4 regions of the Alkalilimnicola ehrlichii MLHE-1 genome follow, and region 2 is predicted to be linked to each of the others. Evidence: predicted binding sites of a transcription regulator. Region 2 holds the regulator's gene; each other region holds the start of a gene.

Region 1 (5,215 bases), 670 kb from region 2:
AGCGGCCGCCGTCGCCATCCACGAGGACGACCTGACCGCCAACCGGCGCATGGGCGAGCTCGGCGCCCATCTGATCCCGGCCGGCGCCGGTGTACTGACCCACTGCAATACCGGCTCGCTGGCCACCGGCGGTTACGGCACGGCCCTGGGGGTCATCCGCAGCGCCTGGTCCGGCAAGGGGCTGTCCGCGGTCTACGCCGACGAGACCCGACCCTGGCTGCAGGGCGCCCGGCTGACCGCCTGGGAGCTGGTGGCGGACGGTATCCCGGTGCGGTTGATTGCCGAGGGGGCGGCGCCGCTGTTGATGCAGCGCGGCCGGGTGGACTGGGTCATCGTGGGCGCCGACCGGGTCGCCGCCAATGGCGACACCGCCAACAAGATCGGCACCTACGCCCTGGCCCTCGCCTGCAAGGCCCACGGGGTGAAATTCATGGTGGTGGCGCCGTCCAGCACCATCGATCTTGACTGCCCCGGAGGCGACCGCATCCCCATCGAGGAGCGCCCGCCGGAGGAGCTGCTCTGGCTCGGCGACCGTCGGGTGGCGGCCGAGGGCGCCGGGGCCTGGAACCCGGTGTTCGACGTGACCCCCGCGGAGCTGATCGATGTGCTGGTCACTGAGCGAGGGGTGGTTACCGATTTTGGAGGTGCTGGGGTGCGGGCGCTGATCAACGGTTGAACATTACCCGCCGGTACCGGGTGACTACACTGCAAGGGCAGGAGCCCGGTGCAATGGTAGGAGGCGCGGTGAAGGAACAGCACTACGACGCGGTGGTGATCGGCAGCGGTCCCGGCGGCGAGGGCGCGGCACTGGCCCTGTCGAAAAGCGGCAGGGACGTGGTGGTGGTGGAGAGCCACGGCGAGGTGGGTGGGGGCTGTACCCACTGGGGGACGATCCCCTCCAAGGCGCTGCGCCACAACGTCCGGCGCATGATGGAGTACAACACCAATCCGCTGTTCCACGACGTGGCCGCGCCCAAGCGGCTGTCGTTCCCCCGGGTGTTGAAGTTCGCGGAGCGGGTGATCAACCGGCAGGTGAACCTGCGCGCCGGTTACTACAGTCGCAACGAGATCCCGGTGCTGCACGGCCGGGCCCGGTTTCTGGACGCCCACACGGTGGAGGTGCACGGTGCCGAGGGCAAGGTGCTGCGCCTGCGCGCCGGGCACTTTCTGATCGCGACCGGCTCCCGGCCCTACCGCCCGGAGGGGGTGCCCTTCGACCACCCCCGGGTGTGCGACAGCGACAAGATCCTCTCCCTGGATCACACCCCCCGCACCATCGCCATCTACGGCGCCGGCGTGATCGGCTGCGAGTACGCCTCCATCTTCCGCGGGCTCGGGGTCAAGGTGGACCTGATCGACACCCGGGAGCGGTTGCTCACCTTCCTGGACAACGAGATCTCGGACGCCCTCAGCTACCACCTGCGGGAACTGGGCGTGTTGATCCGCCACGACGAGGCCTTTACCCAAGTGGTGCCCCGTGACGACCACGTGGTCGTCCACCTGGACTCGGGCAAGCAGATCAAGGTGGACATCCTCCTCTGGGCCAACGGCCGTAGTGGCAACTCGGAGGACATGGGGCTGGAGGCGTTGGGCATTGAGCCCAACAGCCGCGGTCAGATCCAGGTCAATGACAATTACCAGACCGCGCAGGAGCACATCTACGCGGTGGGCGATGTGATCGGCTACCCCAGCCTGGCCAGTGCCGCCTTCGACCAGGGACGGTTCGCCGCCTCGCACATGCTCTGTGGCCAACGCGACTACCGGCTGGTGCAGGACATCCCCACCGGCATCTACACCATCCCCGAGATCAGCTCGCTGGGTAAGACCGAGCAGGAGCTCACCGCGGCCAAGGTGCCCTATGAGGTGGGTCACGCCTTCTTCAAGGACCTGGCCCGGGCCCAGATCGCCAACCAGGGTGTCGGCATGCTCAAGCTGCTGTTCCACCCGGAGACCCTGGAGATCCTGGGCATCCACTGCTTCGGCGACCAGGCTGCCGAGATCGTCCACATCGGCCAGGCCATCATGGCCCAGACCGGCGAGGCCAACACCCTGATGTATTTCCTGAATACCACCTTTAACTACCCGACCATGGCCGAGGCCTATCGGGTGGCGGCGCTGAACGGCTATAACCGGCTGGGTTAGGCAGGGCGGTCAGAGGTGGTGACGGGTCCGGGTGGCGCCGATGGGCGCCACCCGGACCCGTCAGGGGGTGCGGCCGCGCCGGTCACCCGTTCAGTGCCGGCGCGGCAGGGACGCGGCTCAGAAGCGCCGGCCCAGGCTGATGCCGATCGCGGTCGGGTCGACCTCCACAGTCCCGATATCGTCGCCGTTCAGTTTCGCGTCGGTCTCGATCTCGATATAGCGCACTTCGGCATTCACGAACCAGTCCTCGGCCACCGGCACGTCCACGCCGATCTGCACGCCCAGACCCCAGGAGTCGTCCAGGGAGAGCCGGTTGCCGTCCAGCGGGCCGCTGGTCTTGGTGTCAAAGAAGTTGGTGTAGTTCAGACCCACGCCGGCATAGGGCCGGAAGGGGAGGCCGAGGTCGCTGAAGTGGTACTGCACGCTGAGGGTGGGCGGTAGCTGCTTGGTGCTGCCCACCTTGCCCAGGCCGTCCAGGCGGATGTTGTGCTCGAAGGGCAGGGCCGCCAGCAGCTCGACGCCGATGTTGGGCGTGACCATGTAGGTCAGGGTGCCGCTCAGGCGGGTGCTGTCACCGACGTCCACGTCAATGTCGTTGGCCGTCAAAGAGCCGTTGTCGGACTTGGGTGAGACCTGGTGGAAACCGCCCCGCACCAGGATGTTGCCGGCCTCCAGGCTGGTGCCTGCGGCGAGCACCGGGGTGGTGAGTGTGGCGCCGGCAGTGGCAACGGCAATGAGTGCAGCGGTCAGGGTTTGTTTGCGCATGGACATGGTTTGCCTCCTCTTCATTGCGGCAAGGCAAATGGTCCCGCGTGTGAGGTGGTCCGAAACTTGATCCGCGGCAAACCACAAAAAAGGTACGAAATGTAAGATGTATTTAATCGATGGGCTCCACCGTCAAAGTCAATCCCTCTGCGTCAATCACCCGCACCCCTCTGCCGGCCGGCACCGGCTCGCCGTGGGCGGACCGGGCGCGCCAGCTCTCGCCGTCGACGCGGACGCGCCCCACTGGATGCAGGGCCGTGATCACCGTCGCGTGCCGCCCCACCAGGGCCTGGCCGCCGCAAGGCACCTGCCGTTCCAGCGCGGGGCGGTAGAGCGGGTAGAGCAGGGCATCCTTGAGCAGCCACACCAGAAACAGTGCCACCGCCGTGCCGGCGCTGACCCAGCCGGAGGACCAGGCCCACCACCCCAGCGAGGCGATAAGGAGCAACCCCGGGAGTTGCAGCAGGCTGTAACGGATGAGCGGTGTCATGGCGTCATGAGTTCCCCCAGGGGGCGTTCGATGGGTGCGCCGCTGGCGTGTCCCCCACCAGCGCGGTCGCGACCTGAGTCGTCGATGGCTACTCTCGAAGGGTAAGGCTTAAGGGTAAGCCTTACCCCTTCCGCCTGTCACAGGGCGGTCGTGGGTCGGAATCGGGAAACGCTCCAGGAGGCGATATGGCTCCGGCTCAGAACTTCGGTATCAGGCTGGCGGTCTGCCGGCCCGCGGCATCTGGGGGTGGCCATGCGGTTCCGTAATCCGCACCCCTCCCGGCGCAGTCCGGTGATGGCGGACAATGTGGTGGCCACCTCACAACCGCTGGCCGCCCAGGCGGGTTTGCAGGCCATGGCCGAGGGTGGTAATGCGGTGGATGCGGCCCTGGCGGCGGCCATTACCCTGACGGTGGTCGAGCCCACCGGCAACGGGGTGGGGGGTGACGCCTTTGCCCTGGTCCACGACGGCAGGCAACTGCACGGGCTGAATGCCAGCGGTCGGGCACCGGCCGGGTGGTCGCCGGCGTTTTTCGCCGGTCGCGACGGCATGCCGCCGGTGGGCTGGCACTCGGTCACCACGCCGGGGGCCGTCTCGGCGTGGACCGCGCTCTCCCGGCGCTTCGGCGCGCTGCCTTTCGCGCGCCTGTTCCAGCGGGCGGTGGCACTGGCGGAATCGGGTTTCCTGGTCACCCCAGCGGTCGCCACCCTCTGGGCCATGGGCGCCCGCCAGCTTGAGCGGCAACCGGGCTTCGCTGACACCTTCCTGCCCGGCGGGCGGGCCCCGCGCACCGGTGAGCGCTTTCGCAATCCGGACCTGGCGGCCACGCTGCAGCGGATCGCCGAGACCGGCGGCGAGGCCTTTTACCGGGGCGAACTGGCCCGGCGCATCGCCGCCGAGGCGCGCCGGCACGGCGCGGCGCTCACCGAGGCCGACCTGGACGCCCACCGGCCGGCGTGGGTGTGCCCGCTGTCGCTGCCCTACCGCGGGGTAGAGGCCCACGAGCTGCCGCCCAACGGCCAGGGCATAGCAGCCCTGATCGCCCTGGGCATCCTGGCGCACACTGAGATGCCGGAGGTGGCACCGGACAGCATTCCGGGGCTGCATCTGCAGATCGAGGCGATGAAGCTCGCGCTGGCGGATACGCAGGCCCACGTGGCCGACCCGGAGGCCATGACAGTGGAGCCGGCGGCACTGCTCGACCCGGGCTACCTGGCCGCGCGCGCCGCGACCATCGACCGGCAGGCGGCGGGTGACCCGGGTTACGGGGTGCCGAGGCCGGGTGGGACCGTCTATGTCACCGCGGCCGATGCGCAGGGGCGCATGGTCTCCTATATCCAGTCCAACTACCTGGGGTTCGGTTCCGGGGTGGTGATTCCGGGGACGGGGATCAGCCTGCAGAACCGTGGCGCCGGCTTCACCCTGCAGCCCGGCCATCCGAACCGGGTTGGCCCCCGCAAGCGCCCCTTTCACACCATCATCCCCGGCTTTCTGACCACGCCTGACGGGGGCCCACTGACCAGTTACGGCGTGATGGGCGGCCCCATGCAGGCCCAGGGCCACGTGCAGGTGGGCGTCCGACTGGTGGACTTCGACCAGGATCCGCAGACCGCCTGTGACGCACCCCGCTGGCGGGTCCTCGGCGGACGCCGGGTGGCGGTGGAAGCAACATTGCCGGCGCGCACTCTGGAGGGGCTGAGTGAGTTGGGGCATGAGCTCACCGTGACCGCGCCGGAGGCCGCCTTCGGCTTCGGTGGCGCCCAGGTGGCTCAGCGGCTGTCCGGAGGCTATGTGGCCGGCTCTGATCCGCGCAAGGAC
Region 2 (5,215 bases):
GCAACCGCTGGCAGCAGCCGGCCATCACTCCTCCACGCAGGCGTCGAAGCCCTGCTCGTCCAACGCAGCCACCAACGCCCGGGGCTCGGCCTGGCCGCTGATCTCCGCCTCACCTTCTGCGGCGGAGACCCGGACCACGCCCTCCACACCGGGCACCGCTGCCAGCGCCTCACGCACCGCCTTTTCGCAGTGCCCGCAACTCATGCCCTCGACCTTCAGTTTCATGGCAACCTCCTGGATAACTCACCCCTCCTGGGGTGGGGCTGGGGACAACAATAGGGCCAGCACGCCCGCCCAGTCAACCGGTATCCGCGAGCGACAGCCGCGCCCCGCCCTTCGGTTACCGCTTGCCGGAGCGACGTTCCAGCCGGTCGACCTTGCTGCTGAGATCGCGGATCAACTGCAGCATCTCCAGGCGCTCGTCGTGGGCCCGCTGCTCCTGCTCGATCCGCTTGGCGTCCTCCGCCTCCCAGTGGGCGGATTGCATGCTCTCGATGATGATGCCGATGAACAGGTTCAGCACCGTGAAGGAGGAGACCAGGATAAAGCTTACGAAATAGATCCAGGCCCAGGGGTAGGCCTCGATCACCGGGCGGGCGATGCCCATGGACCAGCTCTCCAGGGTCATCACCTGGAACAGCGTGTACATGCTGGCCCCGAGGGTGCCGAACCACTCCGGGAAGCTCTGGGCAAAGAGCTTCGTCCCCATCACCGCGAACACGTAGAAGATCACCAACAGCAGCAGGGCGATCCAGGCGATCCCCGGGATGGCGCGGAGCAACGCCTCGACGATCCTGCGCAGGCGCGGGACCATCGAGAACAGTCGCAACACCTTCAGGATGCGCAGCGCCCGCAGCACCGAGAAGGCCCCAGAGTCCGGCACCAGAGAGATCGCCACTACGGAGAAGTCGAACAGATTCCAACCGCTGCGCACGAACCGGGGCCCATCGGCGATGATTCGCAGGGAGATCTCCACCACGAAGGCGGCGATGATAAAGGTGTTCACCCAGCCCAACCAGGGCTGCAGGTAGGCGGTGACCTCCGGCGAGGTCATCAGCCCGAGGGTGATCGCATTGACCAGGATCAGGCCGACGATAAAGTACTGCGTCCCCGGCCGGTCGATAAACCAGGCCAGGCGACCACGCAGGGTCTCATCCTCCGGGTGCTGTACTTTATGCCCCACCAAATCCGGTTGCCGCTCGCTCATCGCCTACCCCCGCAATTACTCCCGCAGCGCGCGCACCCGCGCCTCGAGCCGGGCCGGGATCGCCTCCGGACTGACCATGGCCATCGCCACCAGGTCGAGCAGGGGGACCGGTTCGGTGGGTTGCGCCTGCAGCTCCAGGGCCACCGGATCGCGCAAAAAGAGTGACACCGCCTCGGCGGTCTCCAGGAAGAAGGGCTCATCAAACCGGGCGGCCCAACCCTGGACCAACGGAATCATGGGTTCCGTCCGGCCCTCATCCGCCAGCCGGCGGAAGAAGCCCTGATCCCGGTACCGCAGGGTCAGCCCGGCCACCTCAAACTCCGGGAGGCTCAGGGCATGGGTGGTCAGCGTCTCCTCCAGGTCGAAGCGAGTCAGGTGCAGCCGCCCGACGGCCCAGCCCCGCCCCGGCACGGTCAGTCGGAATTCCTCCACCTGCAGTGACCGGGCCTCCGGGTCGTAGCGGTAGGCGAAGGCCCATTCGGCCGAATCATCCGACCATGCTGCCGCCGGCACCGGCCACCCTTCCGCCGGCTTGCCGTGCAGGCCTATCGCCCGCAGGCGCATGTGGCGGGGCGGGCTGTGTGCGCGGTCCAGATCCACCACCACCAACTCATCCACCCGCAGGGGCGGCTGATCCTCGTGCCCCACCGTCAGCCCGAAGACATGCAGCCGACGGGTCCAGAGGTTGACCGAGGCCTCTTCATAGTCCGCGGACCATTCGGCGGGCAGGCCGTCAAGCGCATCGTCCAGTGCCTGCCGGCCCTCACGATTCGCCCACGCCTGCACGGCAAGCCCCGCCACCACCAGCAGCAAGGCCGCCAGCACCACACCCTGCCAGACTCGCCATCTCATAGCCGCGCCTGTCCCCATCGTCGCTCAGAGGGCAAACCTTACCACGCACACTGTGGCAGTACGCCACTTGAAAAACGGCCGCGCCACCCTATCTACAGGAATGAGGGCGACGCCCTGGGGACACCATGGTAATGACCTGAATTTAGGAGGTGATGGATATGGCCATCATGCGCTATGACCCGTGGTCCACCCTGCGCCAGATCCAGACCGACCTGGACCGGATGTTCGGACAACGCGGGATGATTACCGCCGGCGAGGGCGAGAATGCCGAGTCGGCCGGCCAGTGGCTGCCGGCGGTGGATATCTCCGAGGACGACAAGGCGTACCACATCCATGCCGATCTGCCCGGGGTGGCCCCGGAGGATATCGAGATCAGCATGGATCAGGGGGTGCTTTCCATTAAGGGCTCCCGCGAGTCCGAGAGCACCGAGAGCGAAGAGGGGTGGAAACGTGTCGAGCGGGCCCGCGGCACCTTCTACCGCCGGTTCGCACTCCCCGAGTCGGTGGACGCGGACAACATCGCGGCGCGCTCGCGCAACGGGGTGCTGGAGATCACCGTCCCCAAGAAGGTGGCACCACCGGCGCAGCGCATTGAAGTCAAGTCGGAGTAAGCGGGGCCTGCCTGCTGTAAACCGGGGCCGCGTGGCGTTCTCGCCCGCGGCCTCATTACGTGGGTGCCCGCCCGCTACCCGCCACCTGAGGGGCGGGACAGATCGGGCCGATCACAGGGGCGCTCCTGGCAATGCCCGGCCAGGCGCTCCAGACTGGCCATGTCCTTGAGGGTGATTTCCTTACCGCGGCTGTGCAGCCAGCCCTGCCCCTGGAAACGCTTGAACAGGCGACTCATGGTCTCGGGGGCCAGGCCGAGGTAATTGCTCAGGTCACTGCGGGACATGGGCAAGCGGAAACGCGTAGCGGAGAGCCCGCGACGGGCAAAACGATGGGAGAAGTTCAGCAGCAGGATGGCCAGGCGCTCCTCGGCGTTACGGCGTGCCAGTGCATGGAGCATTTCGTGGTCCTGGAAGATCTCCTTGCTCATCAAGCGCAGCAACTGACGCTGGAGCGCCGGAATGGCCCGGGCCAGCTCTTCCAACTCGTGGAAGGGCAGTTCACATATGCTGGAGGTCTCCAGGGCCTTGGCCTCGCAGGGGTGCGCCCCCAGACTGACCGCGTCCAGCCCCAGCATCTCCCCAGGCATATGGAAGCCGGTGACCTGCTCCTCACCCTCGCGGGAGATGGTATAGGTCTTAAGCGACCCGGCCCGCACCGCGTAGACGGTGCGAAACTCGTCCCCCTCCCGGTAGAGCACATCCCCCCGGGCCAGCGGGCGCTGGCGCTGAAGGATCACATCCAGACGCTGGACATGTTCGTTGTCCAGCCCCTTGGGGAGGCAAAGGTTGAACAGGGAGCAGTCGCTACAGGCGCCTCTCGACCCTGCCAATTGCACTACCCGTTCTCCCTGCCATTGCGCCATCTGGATACCCCGCTGGCGGCCGGCCGCGCGGCCCGCATGAAATCTGCACAACAGAATACCGCCATTGGGCCGGCCGGTACAAAGCCGGGTGCCTGGCAGAACGTCGCGGGCCCCGTCACCGGAGTCAATACAGGCTCTGGAACAACCGGCTGCGGTACTGACGCACCAGCGGGTCGTCGGCGCCGAGCAGATCAAAGACCGCCAACAACGTCTGCCGACCGCGGTCGTTGTCCCAAGCCCGGTCGTGGCGAACGATCCAGAGCAGGTTCTCCAGGGCGGCGTCGTGCTCGCCGGCCAGTACCTGGTGCAGGGCCAGGCCGTGGCGGGCCTCGCTGTCGCGCGGGTCCTGCTCCACACGGGCGGCCAGGGCCTCACGCCCGGGCAGATCAGCCAATTGCTCGGCGAAGGCCCGCCGGGCCTTGATGCCCTTGCAACGCGGGTCGTGCCGGGCCTCATCGGGGAGTTCCGCGACGATGGCCTCGGCCCGATCCGGCTCCCCGGCCTGCATCAGCGCGTGGGCCAGCTCCAGGGCCACGTCCTGGTCGTCCGGGCGTTGCCCGTGCAGCGCCTCCAGCAGGGGCACGGCGGCCTGCGGCTCGCCGGCGGCCAAGTGCTCGCGCGCCTGCTCCAGGGGATCGGCCTGCGGCGGTTCTACATGCTGCTCGAGAAAGCGGCGCAGTTCCCCCTCCGGCAGGGCACCGGTGAACTGATCCAGCACCTGGCCCTGTGATACCAGGATGACTGTGGGCAGGCTGCGGACCCCCACTTGGGCGGCGATGGCCTGCTGCTCGTCGCAGTTGACCCGCGCCAGCCGGAACGCGCCGCGGAACTCCTCCGCCAACTTTTCCAGCAGGGGCATCAACGTCTTGCAGGGCTCACACCACTCGGCCCAGAAGTCCACCAGGACAGGCTGCTGCATGGACCCTTCCAGCACCTCCGACTGGAAGTTATCCATGGTGATATCAACAATATAGGGTGAGTTCGTCACAGGCACTCCCGGATTGTGTATCGGCATTACCGACGAAATGAATCTATCCTGAATAACAGATTGAGTTGACAACCGACAGCCGGCCGGCGGTACCAGGCCGGAGGCCTCCGGCCGCCGAAGGAGGTGGCGATGCTTTTGGCACACCTGTTGAACCGCATTGTGACCGAGGGACGGCTCAAGGTCATCCTCCCGGATGGCCGGCAACGTACATTCGGCCCCGGAGCCCCCCCGAAGGTCACCCTGCGCATCAACGACTGGCGGACCGTCCGCCGGCTCGGCGTGCGACCGGACCTGGAACTGGGTGAGGCCTGGATGGACCAACGCATCCAGCTCGAGGAGGGCACCCTGCGCGACCTCCTGGCCATCGCCTGCCGGGCCCTGCGGGAGCTGGAGCAAACCCGCTGGCACCAAGTGCAACGCCGGTTGTTACGCCCACTGCGCTATCTGGCCCAGTTTAACCCGCTGGGGCGGGCGCGGCGAAATGTCGCCCACCATTACGACCTCTCGGACGAGCTGTTCGACCTCTTTCTGGACGAGGACCGGCAGTACTCCTGCGCCTACTTCCAGAATGGCGACGAAAGCCTGGAAACCGCGCAGCAGAAGAAGAAGCGGCACATCGCCGCCAAGCTTTGCCTGGAACCGGGCCAAGAGGTGCTGGATATCGGCAGCGGCTGGGGCGGCATGGGACTGTCGC
Region 3 (5,215 bases), 1.5 Mb from region 2:
CCAGGTCTGGGCGCCCCGGGCGCTGGCATGCCCGGCCGCCAGGGTCAGCGGAAGATCCAGGCCGAACAGCCAGGGTTGGCCATGGGGCTCCAGGGTCACGGTGTATTCGATGCGCTCGGCGTCCGCCGCTGGTTCGACCGGCTCCCGGCGCTCGTGCAGGTGGTCGGCGGGCTGCCAGCGCTGGCCGTCGAACGCCTCGAACACCGGGCCGCGCCAGTAACGCCGGGATCGGGGGGGCGGCGCGGCCTCGAACTCCACCCGGAAGGCCACGGCGTCCGAGCGGGCCAGTTCGCTGATCTGACCGGGCTCCATGCGGTCGCTGAGCCCGGTCCGGGCCCGGTCACCATCCTCCGGCATGGCCCAGAGGGGGCCGTCCAGGCGGGGGAAGAGGAAGAACAGCAGGACCATGAAGGGCAGGGCCTGGAGCAGCAAGGTGGCCGCCTGAGGCAGATGCGCCAGCGGGTGGGGTGGGGCGTTCTCCCGGGTCGCCCCCATCAGGCTGATGATCAGCCCCAGGGTGCAGGCGCCCAGGTAAAAGGCCATGGGCAGTTCCTGGGAGCGCAGGAACTGCGTGGCCACTAGGAAGAACCCCAGCCCCACCAGCAGCACCGCGTCGCGCCGGCTGCGCAGTTCCAGCAGTTTGAGCCCCGTCATGGCAAGCAGCAACGCCGTTCCCGCCTCCTGGCCCAGGAGTTCGCCGTAGCTCAGGTAGACCCCGCCGGTTGCCAGCAGGGTGAGTCCGAAGCGCAGGCTGCGCGGCGGCAGGCGGCGCCACTGGCGGGTGTTTTGCCAGCACCACAGTCCGCAGGCCAGCGCCCCCAGGCTAAGCCACCAGGGCAGGTGGGGGGCGTGGGCGGCAGCCACCAGTGCGAGGGTGGCCAGCAGCCAGGCCTGGGCCTGGCGGGGCAGCGGGGTCGGCGGGTGCGCTGTTCCGCTCATTGACGGGCGTCCGGGTCGTACAGGGCCAGGGCACGCAGGCAGGCATGGCGGTGGGCCTCACCCCGGCCCGGCGCGATCCGCAGGTGACCGAGCCGCAGGCCGTAGGGGTGGCCGGCCCGGTCCAGGTCAACCACCCAGCGACAGAGCCGGGCAAGGCGCGCCTCCGGGTCCAGGTGGGGGTCAATGGCCCGCTCATCCAGCCAGCGCGGGGCGCCGGCGGCGCCGGAGAATTGCTTGGTGTGCAGGTGCTCCTCGCCGCGGGCCAGCCGCTTCCAGGCGATGTGACCCTTGGGGTCGCCGGCCTGGTAGCGGCGCAGGCCACGGAAATCGTCGTCCCCCTCACCGTGACGTTCGCCTTGGTGGCCCCCGGCGCTGTGTGGGGGTGGGGGCACCGCACCGTGCTCGGGGGTGGGATAGACCAGCGCGCGCTGGCGCGGTGCGGGCAGCGCCCAGGCCACGAAGAGCCCGGTGGGAAACCGACTGTGCACTCGGAACCGCGGCAGGGTCTGCCAGCCGCGCCGGTGGGTGGGCACCGGCAGCCACCAGCGTACGCTCCCGCCGGGGGGCAGATCGGCTGTCTGCTGGCCCTCGCCGCCCACCAGGGTGAGCGCCGGCTTGCCATGTCGGGTGGGGTTGTGGGCGGTTACCGGGAAGTGCAACGTCTGGCCGGCAAAGACGGCGTCCGCCGGCCCGGCCAGGAGCATGAGGCGGTGCAGGTTGCGGAAGGTATGGTGGATGCTCACCACGATCAGCCCGATCAGCAGAAAGGAGAGCAGGAGCACCATGTTATTCGTGTAATTCACCCCGCCGAGCCAGACCAGAGCCGCCACCAAAGTCAAAAACAGGCCGTAGCGGCTGGGGAGGATGAAGATCCGCCGATAATCGAGGGTAAGGCGGTCGGAGGTGCTCTCCCCACGGCGTCGGGGCAGCCGCAGCAGGCCTGAGTGGAGCCGGTGCCGGACGGACATCAGGGGATGGTCACCTGCTCCAGGCTGTCCCGGACCAGGTCCTCATGGGCCTGTCCGCCCCCCTCTTCGCGCGGTTCCAGGCGGTGACCGGCCACCGGGACGAAGACTGCCTGGATATCCTCGGGCAGCACCGCGCCACGGTCGTCCACCAGGGCCCAGGCCTGGGCCGTGCGCAGCAGTGCCAGGCCGGCCCGGGGGGAGAGGCCGTGCCGGAAGCGCCCGCACTCTCGGGTATGGCGCAACAGGGCCTGAAGGTAGTCCAGCAGGGCGTCGGAGGCATGCACCCTCGGCGCGGCGGTTTGCAGCTCCCGCAGCTGCTCGGGGCTGAGGGCCGGGGTGTCGATGCGGTGCAGCAGGTCCCTGCGCTCTGTGCCGCGCAACAGGGCCCGCTCAGCGTCGTGCCCCGGATAGCCCAGGCTCAGGCGCATGAGAAAGCGGTCCAGTTGGGACTCCGGCAGCGGGAAGGTGCCCAGTTGCGAGTCCGGGTTTTGGGTGGCGATCACGAAAAAGGGGTCGGGTAGGGCGCGGGTCTCACCCTCAACGCTGACCTGGCGTTCCGCCATGGCCTCGAGCAGGGCGCTCTGGGCCTTGGGTGTGGCGCGGTTGACCTCATCGGCCAGCACCAGGGAGGTGAAGACCGGCCCCGGGTGGAAGCGGAAGCGGCCGCTGTCCTTTTCGTAGACGGTCGCACCGATGATGTCGGCGGGCAGGAGGTCGCTGGTGAACTGGATTCGCTGGAAATCCAGCCCCAGCAAACGCGCCAGCGCCTGGGCCAGAGTCGTCTTGCCGACGCCGGGCAGGTCCTCGATGAGCAGGTGGCCGCGGGCGATCAGACAGACCAGGGCCAGCCGTACTTGGTGCGCCTTGCCGAGGATGATCTCATTGGTGGCGGCGAGAAAGTGACGGATGTCCTGTTGCAAGCGTGCGGCCTCCCGAGCCGGTGTCCCGGTGGGTTCATCGTGGCGGGGCTGCGAATTGGTTGCAAACAAATTTTTATTCAGACAGGGCCACTTCGCTGCGAGTTCCCACCCCGGTTCACACTGGAGTGTGGCATGTTGTCACGGTTCCGGCCGGTATTGACCTGTATCAAGGCGGCCTTGTTGTCGGACCCGGATAATCCAATCCCGTGGAGGATCGCCTGAATCCATCTCAAACCACCTTGCGGATCTGGAGCTATGGACACCAGCACAACCTACAATGAAAAAGTCGTGCGCCAGTTCGCCATAATGACCGTCGTCTGGGGCGTGGTCGGTATGGCGGTTGGCGTTCTGATCGCGGCGCAGCTGATTTGGCCGGCGCTAAACTTCGACCACCCGTGGCTGACGTACAGTCGGTTGCGGCCACTTCATACCAATGCCGTTATCTTCGCCTTCGGGGGCTCGGCGCTCTTTGCCACCTCCTACTACTGTGTGCAGCGTACCTGCGGGGTACGTCTGCTCTCCGACAAGCTGTCCGCCTTCACCTTCTGGGGTTGGCAGGCGGTGATCGTCGCCGCAGCGGTCTCGTTGCCGTTGGGCTTCACCATGGGCAAGGAGTACGCCGAGCTCGAGTGGCCCATCGCCCTGCTGATCGCCCTGGTGTGGGTGGCCTACGCCATCAACTTCTTCGGCACCATTGCCATCCGGAAGGTCAAGCATATTTACGTGGCCAACTGGTTCTTCGGTGCCTTCATCCTGACGATCGCGGTCCTGCACATTGTCAACAACCTGGTGATCCCGGTGGGCCCCATGTGGTCCTACCCGATCTACTCCGGGGCGGTGGACGCCATGGTGCAGTGGTGGTATGGCCATAACGCGGTGGGCTTCTTCCTGACGGCCGGTTTCCTGGGCATGATGTACTACTTCGTGCCTAAGCAGGCCGGGCGGCCCATCTACTCCTACCGCCTGTCCATCGTGCACTTCTGGGCGCTGATCTCCCTTTACATGTGGGCCGGCCCCCACCACCTGCACTACACCGCGCTGCCGGACTGGGTGCAGTCCCTGGGCATGGTCTTCTCGCTGATCCTGCTGGCCCCCTCCTGGGGTGGCATGATCAACGGCATCATGACCCTCTCCGGTGCCTGGCATAAGCTGCGTACCGATCCGATCCTCAAGTTCCTCATCGTCTCGCTGTCCTTCTACGGTATGTCCACCTTCGAAGGGCCGATGATGTCCATCAAGACGGTGAACGCACTCTCCCACTACACCGAGTGGACGGTGGGTCACGTGCACTCCGGTGCCCTGGGCTGGGTGGCGTTCATCACCTTCGGTTCCATCTACGCCCTCATTCCTCGTGTCTTCGGCCGCGAGGGCATGTACAGCACCAAAATGATCGAGTGGCACTTCTGGATCGCCACCATCGGTACCGTGCTCTACATCGCCTCCATGTGGATCGCCGGCGTCATGCAGGGGCTCATGTGGCGCGCCGTCAACGAGGACGGGACGCTCACCTACACCTTCTCCGAGGTGCTGGTGGCCACCTACCCGTACTACATGGTGCGCCTGCTGGGTGGGGTCATGTTCCTCATCGGCATGTTCCTGATGGCGTATAACGTCTACAAGACGGTGACCAGCGCGCCGAGCCGTGAGCCGGCCCCCAGTGCTGCTGGTCAGACCGCGTAAGGAGGGAGCGGGATGAATCACGAGGTAGTCGAGAAAAACGTTGGTGTGCTTGCCGTGTTTATTGTTCTGGTCATCAGTGTGGCCGGTCTGGTGCAGATCGTGCCCCTGTTCTTCCTGAACGAGACCACGCAGGCGCACGAGGGGGTGGAACCCTATCCGCCCCTTGAGTTCGCGGGCCGTGATATCTACGTGCGCGAAGGGTGCTACAACTGTCACTCCCAGATGGTGCGGCCATTCCGGGCCGAGACCGAACGCTACGGCCACTATTCCCTGGCCAGTGAGTTCGTCTACGACCGGCCGTTCCAGTGGGGCTCGAAGCGGACCGGTCCTGACCTGCACCGGGTCGGTGGCCGCTACACCGATGAGTGGCATCGGGTCCACCTGATGAACCCGCGTGACGTGCTGCCCAACTCCAACATGCCGGCCTATCCCTGGCTGGCGGCGCGGGAGCTCAATGGTGAACAGGTGGCGCACCGCATGCGGATGCAGCAGCGCTTCTTGGGCGTGCCGTATAACGACGACATGATTGAGTCGGCGGCCGATGAGCTGGAGGGCAAGACGGAGATGGATGCCGTTATCGCCTACCTGCAAGGGCTCGGTACCGCCATCGAGCGGACCCGCTGAGGCGATCAATGGGCACGATTCACGGCATCGCAACTGCATTGCTGGTCATCCTCTTCCTAGGCGTGGTCTGGTGGGCCTACCACC
Region 4 (5,215 bases), 390 kb from region 2:
GGCGTAAAGGCCGGCACCACGGGGTTGGGTCTGGAGGGCACCCTGGGGGTGAGTGACCGGGTCAACCTGCGCGCCTCGGTATCGGGGCTCGACTACAGTACCGATGTGGAAGAGGACGACATTGAATATGACGGCACCCTGAAGGTGCGCAGCGCCGGGGTGCTGGCGGACTGGTACCCCTTCGGGGGGCGTTTCCGGCTCAGCGCCGGCGGGTTCTACAACGGCAACGAGTTCCGCGGCTCGGCCCAGGAGGAAGGGCTGCCGATCGGCGAGGGCGTCTACGATGCGCGTCTGGATGCCGAGGTGGACTGGCGCAGGTTTGCCCCCTACCTGGGTATCGGTTGGGGCAATGCGCTGGCCGGCGGCCGGCTGTCCTTCTCGTCCGATATCGGCGTCCTGTTCACCGGCTCCCCGCGAGTCCGCTTGGACGGGACCACCAACAACCCGGTGTTGGAAGAACAGTTCCGCGAGGATGTCCGCAGAGAGGAAGAGAGCCTCGAGGACGACCTGGAAGACCTGAAGTACTATCCGGTCATCTCGGTGGCGCTCAGTTACCGATTCTGACCCGCCGGCGGGCGGGCTGCTCAGCGGCCCTCCCCCGCGGCGGGGCCCAGGCCCAGCCATTCATCCAGCCGCGCGTGGGCCTCGTCCACGCCCATCCGTTTGCTGGCCGAGAAGATCTGCCAGGTCACCCCGGGCCACTCGGCGCGTAGCTGCCGGCCCACATTCTGCCCCCGGTTGCGCGCCGCCCCGGCCTTGAATTTGTCCGCCTTGGTGAGCAGGACGTGCAGCGGCACCCCGATATGGCCGCACCAGTCCAACATCTGGCGGTCGAAGTCGGTGAGCGGGTGGCGCAGATCCATTACCAGCACCACGCCGCGCAGGGCGCGGCGGCCGGCCAGATACTCCGGCAGCACCTGATCCCAACGCCGGCGCACGGCGGCGGGCACCTTGGCGTAGCCGTAGCCGGGCAGGTCCACCAACGCCGCCTCGTCGGTGATCGGGAAGACGTTGATCAACTGGGTGCGGCCCGGGGTCTTGCTGGTACGGGCAAGCGACTTCTGATTGGTCAGGGTGTTGATGGCGCTCGACTTGCCCACGTTGGAGCGGCCGGCGAAGGCTACCTCCCGGCCCTGGTCGGGCGGCATGCGGCGCAGGTCCGGCGCACTGGTGAGAAAGCGGGCCTGGAAATAGATCGGATTCATGGGGCCATTGTCCCCCAGCCCGCCGCGGGCGCCAAGCCGATCCTCATCAGCGCCGGTCCACGACCGCACAGCCGAGGCGGAAGGCGGCGAGGGCGGCCAGCACGGCCCCGTAGATCACCACATCCCGGTAATCGGCCCGGGTGAGAATCCAGAAGTGCACCACCCCCAGCGCCGCGGACAGGTAGACCAGCCGGTGCAACCACTGCCAGCGGCTCCTGCCTAGGGCCTGCTGGGCGGCCCGGAAGGAGGTCAGGGCCAGGGGCACGAGCAGTACCAGGCCCGCCAGTCCGTAGCGGATGTACTCCAGCCCCCACAGGTCCTGCCAGATCCAGGGCCAGTCCCAGTACTGATCCAACCCCATCCAGGCCAGGGCGTGGGCCACCAGCCAGAAGAAGGCCCAAAGCCCCAACTGCCGGCGGGCGACCATGAACCCCACCCAGCCGCTGAGTCGGAAGGCGGGCCCCAAGGCGATGGTGGCCAGCAGCAGCGCCAGCCCGAAGCGGCCGGTGAAGTGGACCACGGCCTCCGCCGGGTTCGCCCCCAATCCGGCGTTGAACCAGGCCCAGACCAGCCACAGGGCCGGCGTGGCGCACGCCACCAGGACCAGTACACGGAAGCCGTGGATGGCGGTCTTTTGATGATCCATATCAGAAGTGTTTTTCCAGGTCCATGCCCTCGTAAAGGTGGGCGACCTCCTCCTCGTAGCCGTTGAACATCAGGGTCTCCCGCCGCCCCGGTTCCCCGATCCGGCGCTCCCGAGCCTGCGACCAGCGGGGGTGGTCGACGTGGGGGTTGACGTTGGCGTAGAAGCCGTACTCCTCCGGTGACATCGCCTCCCAGGCGCTGACCGGACGTTCCTCCTGCAGGCGGATGCGCACGATGGACTTGATGCTCTTGAAGCCATACTTCCAGGGCACCACCAGACGGATGGGCGCGCCGTTCTGGTTGGGCATGGGCTTGCCGTACAGCCCCACCGCCAGCAGGGTGAGCGGGTGCATCGCCTCATCCATGCGCAGCCCCTCACGGTAGGGCCAGTCGATGATGCCGCGACGTTGGCCGCGCAGGTTGTCCGGGTCGTGGATGGACTCGAAGACCACGTACTTGGCGCGGTCGGTGGGCTCGTGGCGCTCCAGCAGCTTACGCAGCTCGAAGCCGACCCAGGGGATCACCATGGACCAGGCCTCCACGCAGCGCAGGCGGTAGATGCGCTGCTCCAGTTCATCCGGCCGGATGACATCGCTCAGGTCGAATTCCCCTGGCTTATTCACCTCGCCTTCTATACTCAGGGTCCAGGGGTCGGTCTGGAGCTGATGGGCCCAGTCCGAGGGGTCGCGCTTGCGCGTGCCCAGCTCGTAGAAGTTGTTGTAGGAGGTGATGTCATCCAGGCTCGTCAGCGGTTCGTCGGTGGACAGCCCGCTGCCGGGGGCCTCGTCCAGAGCCCCCTGCCAGGCGGCGGCCGGGCGCAGCAGCAGCCCCGGTGCCGCGGCCGCGACGGCCAAGCCGACGCCCTGGCGGAAAAACCGGCGCCGGGCCCGGTAGAGCGGTTCCGGGGTGATCTCTGATTCCGGGATCTTCGGATAGCGATAGCGGGCCATGGCGGGCACTCCAGCAAGAGAATTGATCGACGGCAAAACTGAGTATTTCGCTCAGTTGTAAGCTACTAATACCTACCGTACCTTCATTTTGGAACAATTACAGAGCATTTGACTTGATGCTCTGCAAAGGGGTTCACCACGCCAGCGTCAACAGATAAGGAGGCGCACTATGACAAGCCTGGGGACACACCTCCGCAAGGCGATCCCGGCATTGGGAATGGGCTGCATTCTGGCCTTTGCCGCCAGCACCGCCAGTGCGGAAGACGGTTTCTACAGCCAGTATGCCGACCGGTTCGAGCCACTGCCCGCGCTGCCGCCGATTCCGGCGGATAACTCCCTGACCAAGGAGAAGATCGAACTGGGCAAGATGCTCTTCTTCGAGCCGCGCATCTCGTCCAGCGGTGTTATCAGTTGTGCCACCTGTCACAACCCGGCGCTCGGCTGGGCCGACCGCATTCCGCGGGCGGTGGGTCACGAGGGCCAGGTAGGCGAGCGTAACACCCCCACGGTGCTCAACTCCGGCTTCTTCGAGGCCCAGTTCTGGGACGGCCGCGAGCCGGACCTGGAGGGTCAGGCCCTGGGGCCGATCGAGGCAGACATCGAGATGGCCATGGACCTGGACGCAGCCCTGGAGCGGCTCAAGGAGTTCGATGAGTACCAGGCGAAGTTCGCGGCGGCCTACCCGGGCGATGACCAGCCGATCAAAGCGGATAACGTCGCCAAGGCCCTGGCCAGCTTCCAGCGCACCCTGAATACCCCGAACTCGCCGTTCGATCGCTACCTGCGGGGTGACCTGGATGCGCTGACCGACCAGCAGAAGCGCGGTATGGCCGCCTTTGTGGACAACGGCTGTATCGCCTGCCACCGCGGGCCCGCGCTGACCGACAGCAACTTCCACCGCATTCAGGTGCCGGGCTCCACCGATGAGGGTCGTTACCTGGTCACCGGCGAGGAGGCCGACCGGTTTGCCTTCAAGACCCCAACCCTGCGCAATGTGGCGGTGACCTACCCCTACTTCAACAACGGTGGGGTGGAGACCTTGGAGGAGGCCACTCAGGTGATGGGCCGTGAGATGCTGAACCGCGAGTTCGACGACGAGACCGTCGCCGAGCTGGTGGCCTTCATGGAGTCCCTGACCGGTGAGATGCCGGACTTCCAGGTGCCGGCCCTGCCGTAAGCACCATGTGCCGCGCCCCGCGGGTGGGGCGCGGCAGTTTTCCACACCTGCCAGATTGACCGCCTTCCGGGCGACTGATATAACTATCAGCCGTTTATCCGTCGGCCACCGGCCTTCATGCAACAAGTATCAGAACCAATCCCAGGTTGAGTCCGCGCCTTGAGTCGTATCAGTGCGCACCAGCCCGGAGGCATCCAGAGGTGATCGGATCCATGAATAACCGGTTTATTGCGGCCGCTGCCGGCCTCATCCTGGCTGGCGTCAGCCTGCCTGCCCTTGCCGTTGATGGTGATATCGAGGCGGGCGAACGCAAGGCGGCGACCTGTGTCGCCTGTCATGGCGCCCAAGGCAATAGCAACAACCCCGCTTGGCCGTCGCTCGCCGGGCAGCCTGCCGACTATATCGTCTACCAGCTGCAGCTGTTCCGTGACGGTGATCGTCAGGATCCGCTGATGACCCCCCAGGCCGCGGGCCTCTCCGACGAGGACATCCGTGATCTGGCGGTCTACTACGAGGCCCAGGAGGCCGTGTTCCACGAGGCAGACGAGGAGCTGGTCGAGCGCGGGCGTGAGATCTACCGCGCCGGCATTCCCGGACAGGGTGTTGCCGCCTGCATGGCCTGCCACGGGCCGGCGGGTGAGGGCGTAAAGGGTGCCCAGTACCCCCGGGTTGCCGGGCAGCACGCCCAGTATATGCGCAAGGCCCTGCGGGAGTACCGCGATGAGGAGCGTGACTCCGATCCCAACCGCATGATGCGGGACATCGCCTCGCGCATGAGCGATGAGGACATCGAAGCTGTCACCGAATACATGACCGGGCTGCACCGCTGAGCGACGGGCGCGTGACCACCCGCCCGTCAGGTGGCGTCAATCCGGCCCCAAGGCGGGGGTCTATCTGAACCCGCGGGGGCTGCGGCCGGTCCGCCTCAGTGCCGAGGTCCGCACCAAGCATGTCCAGTAATAACGCCGCCGCTCCGCGTCGCGCCCACCGCAAGGGGCGCTCTGTCTCCGCGACCCTGCTCGATTTCCTGGGGTCTATGAACCTGGCGATCACCCTGTTGGTGGCGCTGGGTATCGGCTCGATCATTGGCACGGTACTGGTCCAGGAGCGCACCTGGTCCGAGCACATGATCGACTTCGGGCCGTTCTGGTTCGAGGTCTTCCGCCGGCTGGGGCTTTACGACGTCTACTCGGCCAGTTGGTACCTGGCCATCCTGGTCTTCCTGGTCATCACCACCA

Evidence for each region. The regulator FNR, encoded in region 2, switches genes on or off when oxygen is low (the NO sensors DNR and NnrR bind a similar motif). The targets are predictions, from matches to a motif close to TTGATNTANATCAA.
Region 1: a site for FNR is predicted at 2,974-2,987, ahead of MLG_RS04715 (OmpW/AlkL family protein). Genes of this name have one in related genera too.
Region 3: a site for FNR is predicted at 2,984-2,997, ahead of ccoN (cytochrome-c oxidase, cbb3-type subunit I). Genes of this name have one in related genera too.
Region 4: a site for FNR is predicted at 2,823-2,836, ahead of MLG_RS14430 (cytochrome-c peroxidase). Genes of this name have one in related genera too.

The regions. Positions count from the first base shown of each region.
Region 1 covers NC_008340.1:1,032,517-1,037,731, forward strand. The annotation lists gene mtnA (S-methyl-5-thioribose-1-phosphate isomerase) at 1-676, shown strand, start outside; gene sthA (Si-specific NAD(P)(+) transhydrogenase) at 730-2,142, shown strand; gene MLG_RS04715 (OmpW/AlkL family protein) at 2,260-2,913, opposite strand; gene MLG_RS04720 (NfeD family protein) at 3,020-3,397, opposite strand; gene MLG_RS04725 (gamma-glutamyltransferase family protein) at 3,650-5,215, shown strand, end outside.
Region 2 covers NC_008340.1:358,909-364,123, reverse strand. The annotation lists gene MLG_RS01625 (metal-sensitive transcriptional regulator) at 1-25, opposite strand, end outside; gene MLG_RS01620 (heavy-metal-associated domain-containing protein) at 25-225, opposite strand; gene MLG_RS01615 (ion transporter) at 341-1,207, opposite strand; gene MLG_RS01610 (hypothetical protein) at 1,223-2,059, opposite strand; gene MLG_RS01605 (Hsp20/alpha crystallin family protein) at 2,218-2,670, shown strand; gene fnr (fumarate/nitrate reduction transcriptional regulator Fnr) at 2,745-3,533, opposite strand; gene trxA (thioredoxin) at 3,658-4,521, opposite strand; gene MLG_RS01590 (SAM-dependent methyltransferase) at 4,651-5,215, shown strand, end outside.
Region 3 covers NC_008340.1:2,143,328-2,148,542, reverse strand. The annotation lists gene MLG_RS09580 (transglutaminase TgpA family protein) at 1-939, opposite strand, end outside; gene MLG_RS09575 (DUF58 domain-containing protein) at 936-1,907, opposite strand; gene MLG_RS09570 (AAA family ATPase) at 1,907-2,827, opposite strand; gene ccoN (cytochrome-c oxidase, cbb3-type subunit I) at 3,083-4,507, shown strand; gene ccoO (cytochrome-c oxidase, cbb3-type subunit II) at 4,520-5,131, shown strand; gene MLG_RS09555 (CcoQ/FixQ family Cbb3-type cytochrome c oxidase assembly chaperone) at 5,140-5,215, shown strand, end outside.
Region 4 covers NC_008340.1:3,242,385-3,247,599, reverse strand. The annotation lists gene MLG_RS14450 (hypothetical protein) at 1-564, shown strand, start outside; gene yihA (ribosome biogenesis GTP-binding protein YihA/YsxC) at 585-1,205, opposite strand; gene MLG_RS14440 (protein-methionine-sulfoxide reductase heme-binding subunit MsrQ) at 1,252-1,851, opposite strand; gene msrP (protein-methionine-sulfoxide reductase catalytic subunit MsrP) at 1,853-2,800, opposite strand; gene MLG_RS14430 (cytochrome-c peroxidase) at 3,018-3,977, shown strand; gene MLG_RS14425 (c-type cytochrome) at 4,190-4,807, shown strand; gene MLG_RS14420 (cytochrome c biogenesis protein ResB) at 4,927-5,215, shown strand, end outside.